Regions from separate parts of the Phyllobacterium sp. K27 genome, predicted to be linked through region 1. Evidence: riboswitches for the same ligand, from Rfam matches in the RefSeq annotation. Region 1 holds a riboswitch; the other holds the start of a gene.
What was found. Region 1 has a riboswitch for cobalamin ahead of ACYJL1_RS03990 (hypothetical protein). Riboswitches for the same ligand answer to the same signal wherever they lie in the genome.
Positions count from the first base shown of each region.

Region 1 (4,697 bases):
TGGCGATAGACAAGGCCTCGTCATCATCTTTGAACGTCGTGACCGACACCACAGGGCCGAAGATTTCTTCCTGGAAAATGCGCATCCGGTTATGGCCTTTGAACACAGTTGGATGCACGTAATAACCGCCCGCAAGATCACCGGCCAGAACATTCCGTTCGCCGCCGATAAGAACCTCGGCACCCTCCTGCTTGCCAATATCCATGTAGGACAGGATTTTTTCCAGCTGCTCACTTGATGCCTGCGCGCCGATCATAGTCGCCGGATCAAGCGGATCGCCCTGCACAATGGCCTCCACCCGCTTCAGAGCACGTTCCATGAAACGATCATAGATTGACTCGTGGATGAGCGCGCGGCTCGGGCAGGTGCAAACTTCGCCCTGATTGAGCGCAAACATGACGAACCCTTCAATCGCCTTGTCGAAGAAATCATCGTCCTCAGCCACCACATCCTTGAAAAAGATGTTTGGTGATTTGCCACCCAGTTCCAGCGTAACCGGAATAAGGTTCTGACTGGCATATTGCATGATCAGTCGGCCCGTCGTCGTCTCGCCGGTAAAGGCAATTTTGGCGATGCGCGGGCTGGATGCCAGCGGCTTGCCTGCTTCCAGACCAAAACCATTGACAATGTTAAGGACGCCGGGCGGCAGGATATCGGCGATCAGTTCTGCCAGTACAAGAATGGATGCCGGGGTCTGCTCGGCGGGTTTAAGCACAACGCAATTGCCTGCGGCCAGTGCCGGGGCAAGTTTCCACACAGCCATCAGTATCGGGAAATTCCACGGAATGATCTGGCCAACCACACCCAAAGGCTCGTGGAAGTGATAGGCAACCGTGTCGTGGTCAATCTCCGATATTCCCCCTTCCTGTGCGCGGATGGCACCGGCAAAATAGCGGAAGTGATCGATTGCAAGCGGCATGTCCGCTGCTGTGGTTTCGCGGATTGGCTTGCCATTGTCCCAAGTTTCGGCCTGAGCCAACACGGCAAGATTGTCTTCCATTACCTGTGCGATCTTGTTGAGCATCACGCTGCGTTCTGCAGCGCTTGTCCGGCCCCAGGCATCCTTAGCAGCATGAGCCGCATCCAATGCGGCCTCCACATCGCTGGCATCGGAGCGGGCAATTTCGCACAAGACCTGCCCGTTGACCGGTGATGTATTTTCAAAGTAACGGCCTGCATTCGGCTCGACGAACTTCCCGCCGATGAAATTGCCGTAGCGTTTTTTAAAGTTAGGTTTGACGGTTCGGTTGAATTCTACCTTGTTCATTGAACTTCCTCCCTGAAGCCGGTGCGCCACGACAAATGGTCGAGCGCACCTGCACAATTTTCATACCGCCTCCTTGCGGCATAAGAAGACGATCGCGCTTTAGACGTGGTCTGTCATCCCCGGCAGTCGAAGCAGCAGCCGGATTTGTCGCAATATTGAGACAGATGAAAAGATCTCAGCTCAAGCCAAGTCGCTTAAGCTTGCGATGCAGCGTTGCCCTGCTCATGCCCATCATGTTCGCGGCAATGGAAATATTGCCATCCGCTTTGCGCAGGACCCGCTGTATTACGCTGCGTTCGGCAGCAGCAAACCCTCTTTCCGCATCGGTGTCCTGGCCCAGCAGATTTGCCGCCGGTAGCGGATTGCTCAGACTTTCATCCGTAAGCCCGAGAAGTGCGCGGGCCGAACGCGATGCGCCGACCACAAGATCGTCTTCGTCGACTGCAATCAATGCATTCAAGGCCCGCTCATGGCCACGATCACCGCCCTGCGCCACAACGATACGAGCTTTGGGAAAGGCCAGTCTGAAATTTTCCGCCTCCACGCGCCGGGCGGCGTCCATCACAGCCATGGCAATAAGTTTAACGAAACCTTCTGTCAGATCAGAGCGTGCCGACGACACGTCAATCGCTGCCATTAACCGACCACGATGATCGAAAATCGGAGCTACGGTACAGGAAAGCGCTGTATTGCGACTGCGGAAATGCTGATCGCGATGGATAGTCAGGGCACGTTGCTCAGCGAGCGCCGTACCGATGCCATTGGTACCCTCGCACTCCTCGCTCCAAACTGCGCCAGTCCAAAGCCCCGCCTTGCAAAAGGTAGCGTCATCACCTTCATAGCCCCGGCGATCAACTGGAACGCCATTCTTGTCCGCCAGCAGCACGCAACATCCCGCACCACCAACGGCTGAGTAAAGCCGGTCAAGCGTGGTTTCTGCGGTTTCTATGAGCGATCCCAGCTGTTCACGCGCTTCGCGCAACTCCTGATCTGTGAGCATGTTGGGCGGCGTGCCCTCATCAGGCTTCAAGCCGTAAAGGCGCATCGACCGCCCCCAGGATGCAACGACCGCTGACTGCGCGGCAGCATCACCTGTCACGGCAGATTCAATATATTCGGCATGCAAGCCATCATGCTGCGTTCTCATGGTCTCCTCCCGAAGTCCATGCACAGGGTGACGCCTGTTCCCGTCTACGTCAAGTCACCTATTGGAGTGGGTTGCCGGGCCTGTCATGCCAATGCGCTTTGAAGGCATGAGGCAACCGCTTCGGGTTATAATTGCGGCTATTCTTCAACCTCGTCATATGGCTTCTTCAGCAAATACGTATCCATGATCCAGCCTTTTTGCGCGCGTGCCACATTCCGCAGCCGCTCAATATCGTCAACCACTTCGCGCAGCTTGCCGGACATGAGTATCTCGTCCTCAGTGCCTATGTAGGCACCCCAATAAATATCGACATCCTCTTCGACGGCTTTGAAGGCGCCCTCGCCGTCGAGCATCACGATCACGCTTTCCGAATTGTTCGGAAAACCCTCCGCAAGCTTGCGCCCGGTGGTAATCGTGATCGACTCGCCGATGCGATTGAGCACGATCTTATGTCTCGCCGTCAGCGCCTGAATGCTGGTAATTCCTGGAATGACATCATAGTCCAGCTCAAAGCTTCCCTTGGCGTTCAGCCGGTCGAGAATGCGGATCGTGCTGTCATAAAGCGATGGATCGCCCCAGACGAGGAAAGCACCGCATTCATCATCGCCAAGCTCCTCCATCAGCAGATGCTCATAGGTCGCCTCCACCTTGTCATGCCAATCTGTCACGCTCGCACGGTATGTGGAGGAAGGTTTCTGACGTATCGGTGTTTCAAAATCCACCATCCGATAATCAGGATCGGTAATGAACCGCTCGCAGATTTCCCGGCGAATGCGGGATAGCTGCTCTTTCTCGGCTCCCTTATCGGGAATGAAGAACACATCCACCTGATTGAGCGCATTGACGGCCTGTATGGTCACATAGTCAGGATTGCCAGCGCCAATTCCGATGATCAGCACTTTGCGCTTCACTGGGACACACGCGAAACTTGCGAAGGCTGCAATCCCTGCATTTCTTCGATCAAGCCACAGAACAGCGCGTGGAGACGTTTCGCGCCCGCATGTTTGCCGGCACAGGCTTCAAGCCTGATGATTTCGTTCGACGCAGCGGCGATAAGATCTGCGCCGCGAGGCCGGGAAAGCAACCACGCAAGAAACACGTCTTCCGGTGCGCTTGACGCATTGACGGCTTGCGGATTGCTGCATTGATTTGTGTTGGCGCCGAGTGACATGCTTAACCCCGATTGTTAGGGGGCAAGGGGCAAGGGCGAAGATTGCAGATAGTCAGCCTGCGGCAAACCATTGCAAGCGACACACCGGGACACCCCGCCCGTGGACGTTCATCATGTTTCGGCAGGTCTCCTGGCTCACAGGTCAGTATTGCTGTCTGGCCTTCCCGGGAAATCCCAGTGACCTTTTGCCTGAACAGGTTCAGGCGACAGCAACTCGCTGTTTACAGTTGCGGGGGCAGCGCCGGCATTGGTGAAAATCATTTCACCGGCTTCCCTCTTAGCTCCCGGCCTTGCGGCACGGGAGAACCGGAACGTTCTCATAAGAGCGCAGCACACCTATCGAGGTCAACAGGCAGACCAAAATTAACCGGGGAAATAGACGGGCCAACCGATCGGATAGACCACGATCTGCACCGCCAAATAGAAAATGGCGCAAGCTGATGCCTGCGCCATTTCAAATCATTCAAACCAGATCAAGCGGCCAGAACTTCTTCCGCATCTTCCGGCACTTCAGAAATTGTCCGCAGGATTTGCGAAGCGATCTGGTATGGATCGCCCTGCGAATTCGGACGACGATCTTCCAGATAGCCGCGGTAGCCATTGTTTACAAAGCTGTGCGGAACACGGATCGATGCACCGCGATCAGCAATGCCATAGCTGAACTGATGGATTGACTGGGTTTCATGCTTGCCGGTGAGGCGCATGTGGTTGTCCGGTCCATAGACAGCGATGTGAGCAGCGCAATTTTGCTCAAATGCAGCCATGACCTTTTCGAAGTAATCCTTGCCGCCGACTTCACGCATATAGGTGGTGGAGAAGTTGGCATGCATGCCCGAACCGTTCCAATCAGTATCGCCGAGCGGCTTGCAATGATATTCGATATCGATGCCGTATTTTTCTGTCAGGCGCTGCAGGAGGTAACGCGCAATCCAGACTTCATCGGCGGCCTTCTTGGAGCCCTTGCCAAAAACCTGGAATTCCCACTGGCCCTTGGCCACTTCGGCATTGATGCCTTCATGGTTGATGCCGGCATTCAGGCAGATATCGAGATGTTCTTCGACGATCTTGCGGGCAATATCGCCAACATTGCTGTAGCCGACGCCTGTATAATA
Region 1 is NZ_CM139240.1:816,263-820,959, reverse strand. Features, by position in the region: gene adh (aldehyde dehydrogenase) at 1-1,267, opposite strand, end outside; gene ACYJL1_RS04000 (GAF domain-containing protein) at 1,443-2,414, opposite strand; gene cobF (precorrin-6A synthase (deacetylating)) at 2,552-3,313, opposite strand; gene ACYJL1_RS03990 (hypothetical protein) at 3,322-3,585, opposite strand; cobalamin riboswitch at 3,689-3,911, opposite strand; gene ACYJL1_RS03985 (glutamine synthetase beta-grasp domain-containing protein) at 4,059-4,697, opposite strand, start outside.

Region 2 (4,697 bases), 980 kb from region 1:
GTGGATTGTGCATTCCAGCCCATCTTGAATTCATTTGCGCCAAATGACAGGCCGGGAGCATCCTTGGCTATGATCAACGCGGAAATGCCTTTCGGCCCGGCCTCACCAGTGCGCACCATGGTAACGTAGATATCGCTGTCACCGGCGCCGGATATGAACTGCTTCGCACCGTTCAAAACGTAATGATCACCATCCAGAACAGCGGTTGTCTTCAGCGCTGCAGCGTCAGAGCCCGAATTCGGTTCCGTCAGGCAATAACTGCCTAACCACTCCATAGACGTCATCTTCGGTACAAATTCCCGCCGTTGAGCATCTGTTCCAAATAGATCAATCATCCATGTCGACATATTGTGGATTGATATGAAAGCAGAAAATGCCGGGCATGCCGCCGCAAGGGCTTCAAATATCAATACGGCATCAAGCCGCTTCAAACCCGATCCGCCGAACTCTTCGCGCACATAAATACCGCCCATGCCAAGAGGACCCGTCTCGCGGATCACATCAGCCGGAAAGTGTTTGTCGCGGTCCCAAGCCAGTGCTCTGGGCGCTACCTGATCAGCCGCAAAAGTGCGTGCCATGTCCTGAATTGCCAGCTGATCTTCATTGAGTTCAAATTGGCTGGGCGCCGTATCAACGACTGCGTCCATTATAGTTCCTCCCGAGTATTCATGCATGTCACTCTATCGAATGCACGCAAGCGTGCAACGGCTTGCATGGGGCTAGGAAGAGAAAGACATATCCGCTACTCAAAGCCCATGACACACGCAATCATGTTGCAAGGAACAGGCTCAGACGTTGGCAAATCCGTTCTCGTAGCGGGATTGTGCCGACTTGCGCGCAATCGCGGCTTGAAGGTTGTGCCATTCAAGCCACAAAATATGTCAAACAATGCCGCAGTGAGTGATGATGGTGGCGAGATCGGGCGGGCACAGTGGTTGCAAGCGCTGGCTTGTGGCGTGCCGTCTTCTGTTCACATGAACCCGGTGTTACTGAAACCTCAGTCAGAAACTGGCAGTCAGATCATTGTTCAGGGTAGAATCTGGGGGCAGGCAAAGGGCAGGGATTATCAGCAGTACAAGGCCAGATTGCTGGATGCGGTGATGGAATCATGGGATATTGTTCGCGCCGGCGCTGACATTGTGATCATTGAAGGGGCCGGATCACCCGCGGAAATCAATCTGAGGCCCGGAGACATCGCCAATATGGGCTTTGCCATCAAAGCCAACGTGCCGGTTGTGCTTGTGGGCGATATTGATCGGGGCGGGGTGATCGCATCGATTGTGGGAACGCATGCAATTCTTTCACCGGAAGATCGCAATATGATCGCCGGTTATCTTATCAACAAGTTTCGAGGCGACATTTCGCTTTTCGATGATGGTTTGAAATCCATTACGCAATTTACGGGCTGGCCGTCCTTCGGGGTTGTTCCATGGTTGAAAGATGCTTCCCGTCTGCCAGCCGAAGATTCGGTCGTACTGGAACGCCTCGTCAAAGGCGGTGAGCGCGCATTAAAGATTGCCGTTCCCGTGCTTGATCGCATTGCTAACTTTGACGATCTTGATCCACTTATAGCCGAACCACAGGTTGAGGTGGTCATGGTTCGAAGTGGTGAGCGGCTACCCGCAGATGCCGGTTTGGTCATTATTCCGGGTTCCAAATCGACGATTGGCGACCTTCAGCAGTTCCGTGAAAATGGTTGGGACCAGGATCTCGACCTGCACAGGCGCAGAGGTGGTCATATTATTGGCATTTGCGGCGGCTTCCAGATGCTTGGTAAAACGGTATCGGACCCTCAAGGGATTGAAGGAAGTACCACCGAAATCAAAGGACTTGGTTATCTCGATATCGATACCGTTATGGAGCCGGAAAAGACCGTACGCAATGTCCAGGCCCATTCATTGCAGTTTGATTTGCCCTTGAAAGGCTATGAAATTCATCTCGGTCGAACGACTGGCCCCGATTGCATCCGTCCAGCCGTGAATATTGATGGCGTGGCGGACGGCGCAATATCCGCGGATGGCAAAGTGTTCGGCACCTATATGCATGGTCTTTTCAGTGCAGATGCATTTCGGGCGGCATTCTTAAAGTCTATGGGGATATCCGCTGGCACTCTAGATTATCATGCTGGGGTGGATTCTGCACTCGACTCTATTGCTGCACAATTGGAGTCCGTTCTGGATATTGAAGCACTGTTTGCTCTTAAACCCGCCTGATGACGTTAGCAGCGGTGAAGGTGTCGCAGATTCGTTTGACTTTTAGACAGCTTGGTGAATAACGTTCGAAAGATGATTGGTTCCCGCATTGGCCAAAGGCCAAGGGATCAAAAGGGAATGCGACGGTCGTACCCATTAGGGCGATCCCACCGCAGCCGACCCCGCGACTGTAGAGCGGTTAGGTTAGATGCCATGCTGAATGCGAAAGCGGACAGCAGTCACTGGGAAACCGGGAAGGCGGCATTTATCTTGCGACCCGCGAGCCAGGAGACCTGCCAGTCATAGGGTAATAGTGCCCAAAACCGAGGGGGATTGTCCCTTCTGGCCCTGCACGGAGGTTGTTATGGCGGCTGTTCGTACTTCGAATACAATTTCTCTCCCGCTCGCATCGCGTCTGACCACAGCGGTTGTATCTTTGCTGCTTGGTGTGTTCATTATTTATGGCGTCGGTCTTTCACATTCTGAAACGCTGCATGATACAGCGCACGACTCCCGCCATTCATATGGATTTCCTTGCCATTAAGTCTTTGATAGCTGAAACACTGATTCAGCCGTCGACTCTTAAGCATTGAAACAATGATGGTTTGTTTGGTCCGGGACCTTTTCAGGTGCCCGGTGCCTCGCTTTTGGAATTGGGAGTAAATTCCATGTTGGTCAAATATCTGCTGGCTACGATCTTAGCCGGACTTTTTGCCGGAATTGTTTTGACGCCGGCCATGTATGTAAAAAATGTACCGCTCATTTTACACGCGGAAGAATATGAAAGTGCGAGTGGTGAAGGTCACTCCCATGATGCCCCGGCGGCTACAACTGACGCCGCGCCTGCCGCGGTCGCTCCGCACGACCATGGGGAAGAGGCCGGACCTGAGCTGCCGTTCGGGCGCTTCGGTAACACGCTGTTGATCAATCTGGTGGCCGGAGCAGGTTTTGCGCTGATCACCGGTGCAGCCGCACTTTTCCTTGGCCGCCGTATTACGTTACAGAACGGAATTTATTGGGGTCTCGCAGGATTCTTCATCTTCAATTTCGCACCGGCATTCAGCCTTGCACCTGAATTGCCCGCCATGCCTGCAGCCGATTTGGCTACACGACAGGCTTGGTGGCTGATAACCGTGGTTCTGACGGCAGGCGGTGTCTATCTGATTGTCCTTCGTGAGCAGATATGGGCGAAAACTCTTGGTGTTCTATTGATCGTCGCTCCCCATATTTATGGCGCACCTGAAGCAGAGGATCTGACATCGGCTGTGCCTCCGACGCTCGCTTCTGAATTTGCCGTCTCAACACTTGCGACCAATCTCTTTTTCTGGGTCGTGCTTGGGACTGCACTCGGCTGGGCAATCCAGAACTATGCTTCGTCGGAGCTTGAGCCCGCCTGATGCATATGCTGGAACGCCAAGTCACCTTTATTCTCGGAGGCGCGCGTTCCGGCAAATCTTCGTTTGCTGAAGGCTTGGTCGAGGCATCCGGGTTGGATGCCATTTATCTGGCAACTGGCAGAGCTTGGGATGATGAAATGTCTGAACGGATCGGACATCATAAAGCGCGGCGCGGGTCCCGGTGGACCACGGTTGAAGAGCCGATTGATCTTACCGATAAGCTGGAAAGCCTAGCCGGTGGCGATAAGGCAATTCTGGTTGATTGTCTTACATTGTGGTTGACCAATCTGATGATGGCTGACCGCGACATCGACACAGAAGTGAAGCGCCTTGCAAACACGTTAAGCCAACTCCCGGGAGCCATAATACTGGTTTCCAACGAGGTCGGGCTCGGAATAGTGCCGGAAAACCGCATGGCGCGTGAGTTTCGCGATCACGCAGGCCGGTTGCATCAAGCCGTGGCAAATATCGCGTCGAATGTTTATTTCGTGGCGGCAGGATTGCCGCTCAAAATGAAGGGATAATAATATGCAGGGTCACAAGATTCCAGCAACGGTGATCACAGGCTTCCTCGGTTCGGGCAAGACCACGATGATCCGTAATTTACTCGAGAATGCCAATGGCAAGCGTATTGCGCTCATCATCAATGAGTTTGGTGATCTTGGCGTTGACGGGAATTTGCTCAAAGGCTGCGGTATCGAAGCGTGCCGTGATGAAGATATGATCGAGCTCAATAATGGTTGCATCTGTTGCACCGTGGCGGATGATTTCATCCCTACCATGACCAAGCTTCTGGATCGGCCTGAGCGCTTTGATCATATTGTCATTGAGACGTCCGGCCTTGCTCTTCCACAGCCACTCGTTGCTGCTTTCAACTGGCCGGAGATCAAGACACAGGTGACCGTTGATGGTGTTGTCACCGTTATTGATGCGGCTGCCGTGTCGGAGGGCCGTTTTGCCGATGATCATGACAAGGTAGATGCTCAGCGTGAGCAGGATGAATCGCTTGACCATGAAAGCCCACTGGAAGAACTGTTCGAGGATCAGATTCGCGCCGCGGATCTCATTGTTTTGAATAAAACCGATCTTATCGACGATGCACAGCTTG
Region 2 is NZ_CM139240.1:1,793,482-1,798,178, forward strand. Features, by position in the region: gene ACYJL1_RS08680 (isobutyryl-CoA dehydrogenase) at 1-647, opposite strand, end outside; gene ACYJL1_RS08685 (cobyric acid synthase) at 756-2,213, shown strand; cobalamin riboswitch at 2,274-2,507, shown strand; gene ACYJL1_RS08690 (CbtB domain-containing protein) at 2,557-2,736, shown strand; gene ACYJL1_RS08695 (CbtA family protein) at 2,861-3,589, shown strand; gene cobU (bifunctional adenosylcobinamide kinase/adenosylcobinamide-phosphate guanylyltransferase) at 3,595-4,113, shown strand; gene cobW (cobalamin biosynthesis protein CobW) at 4,118-4,697, shown strand, end outside.
Region 2: linked by a shared signal. The riboswitch ahead of ACYJL1_RS08690 (CbtB domain-containing protein) and the one ahead of ACYJL1_RS03990 (hypothetical protein) in region 1 are both predicted to bind cobalamin.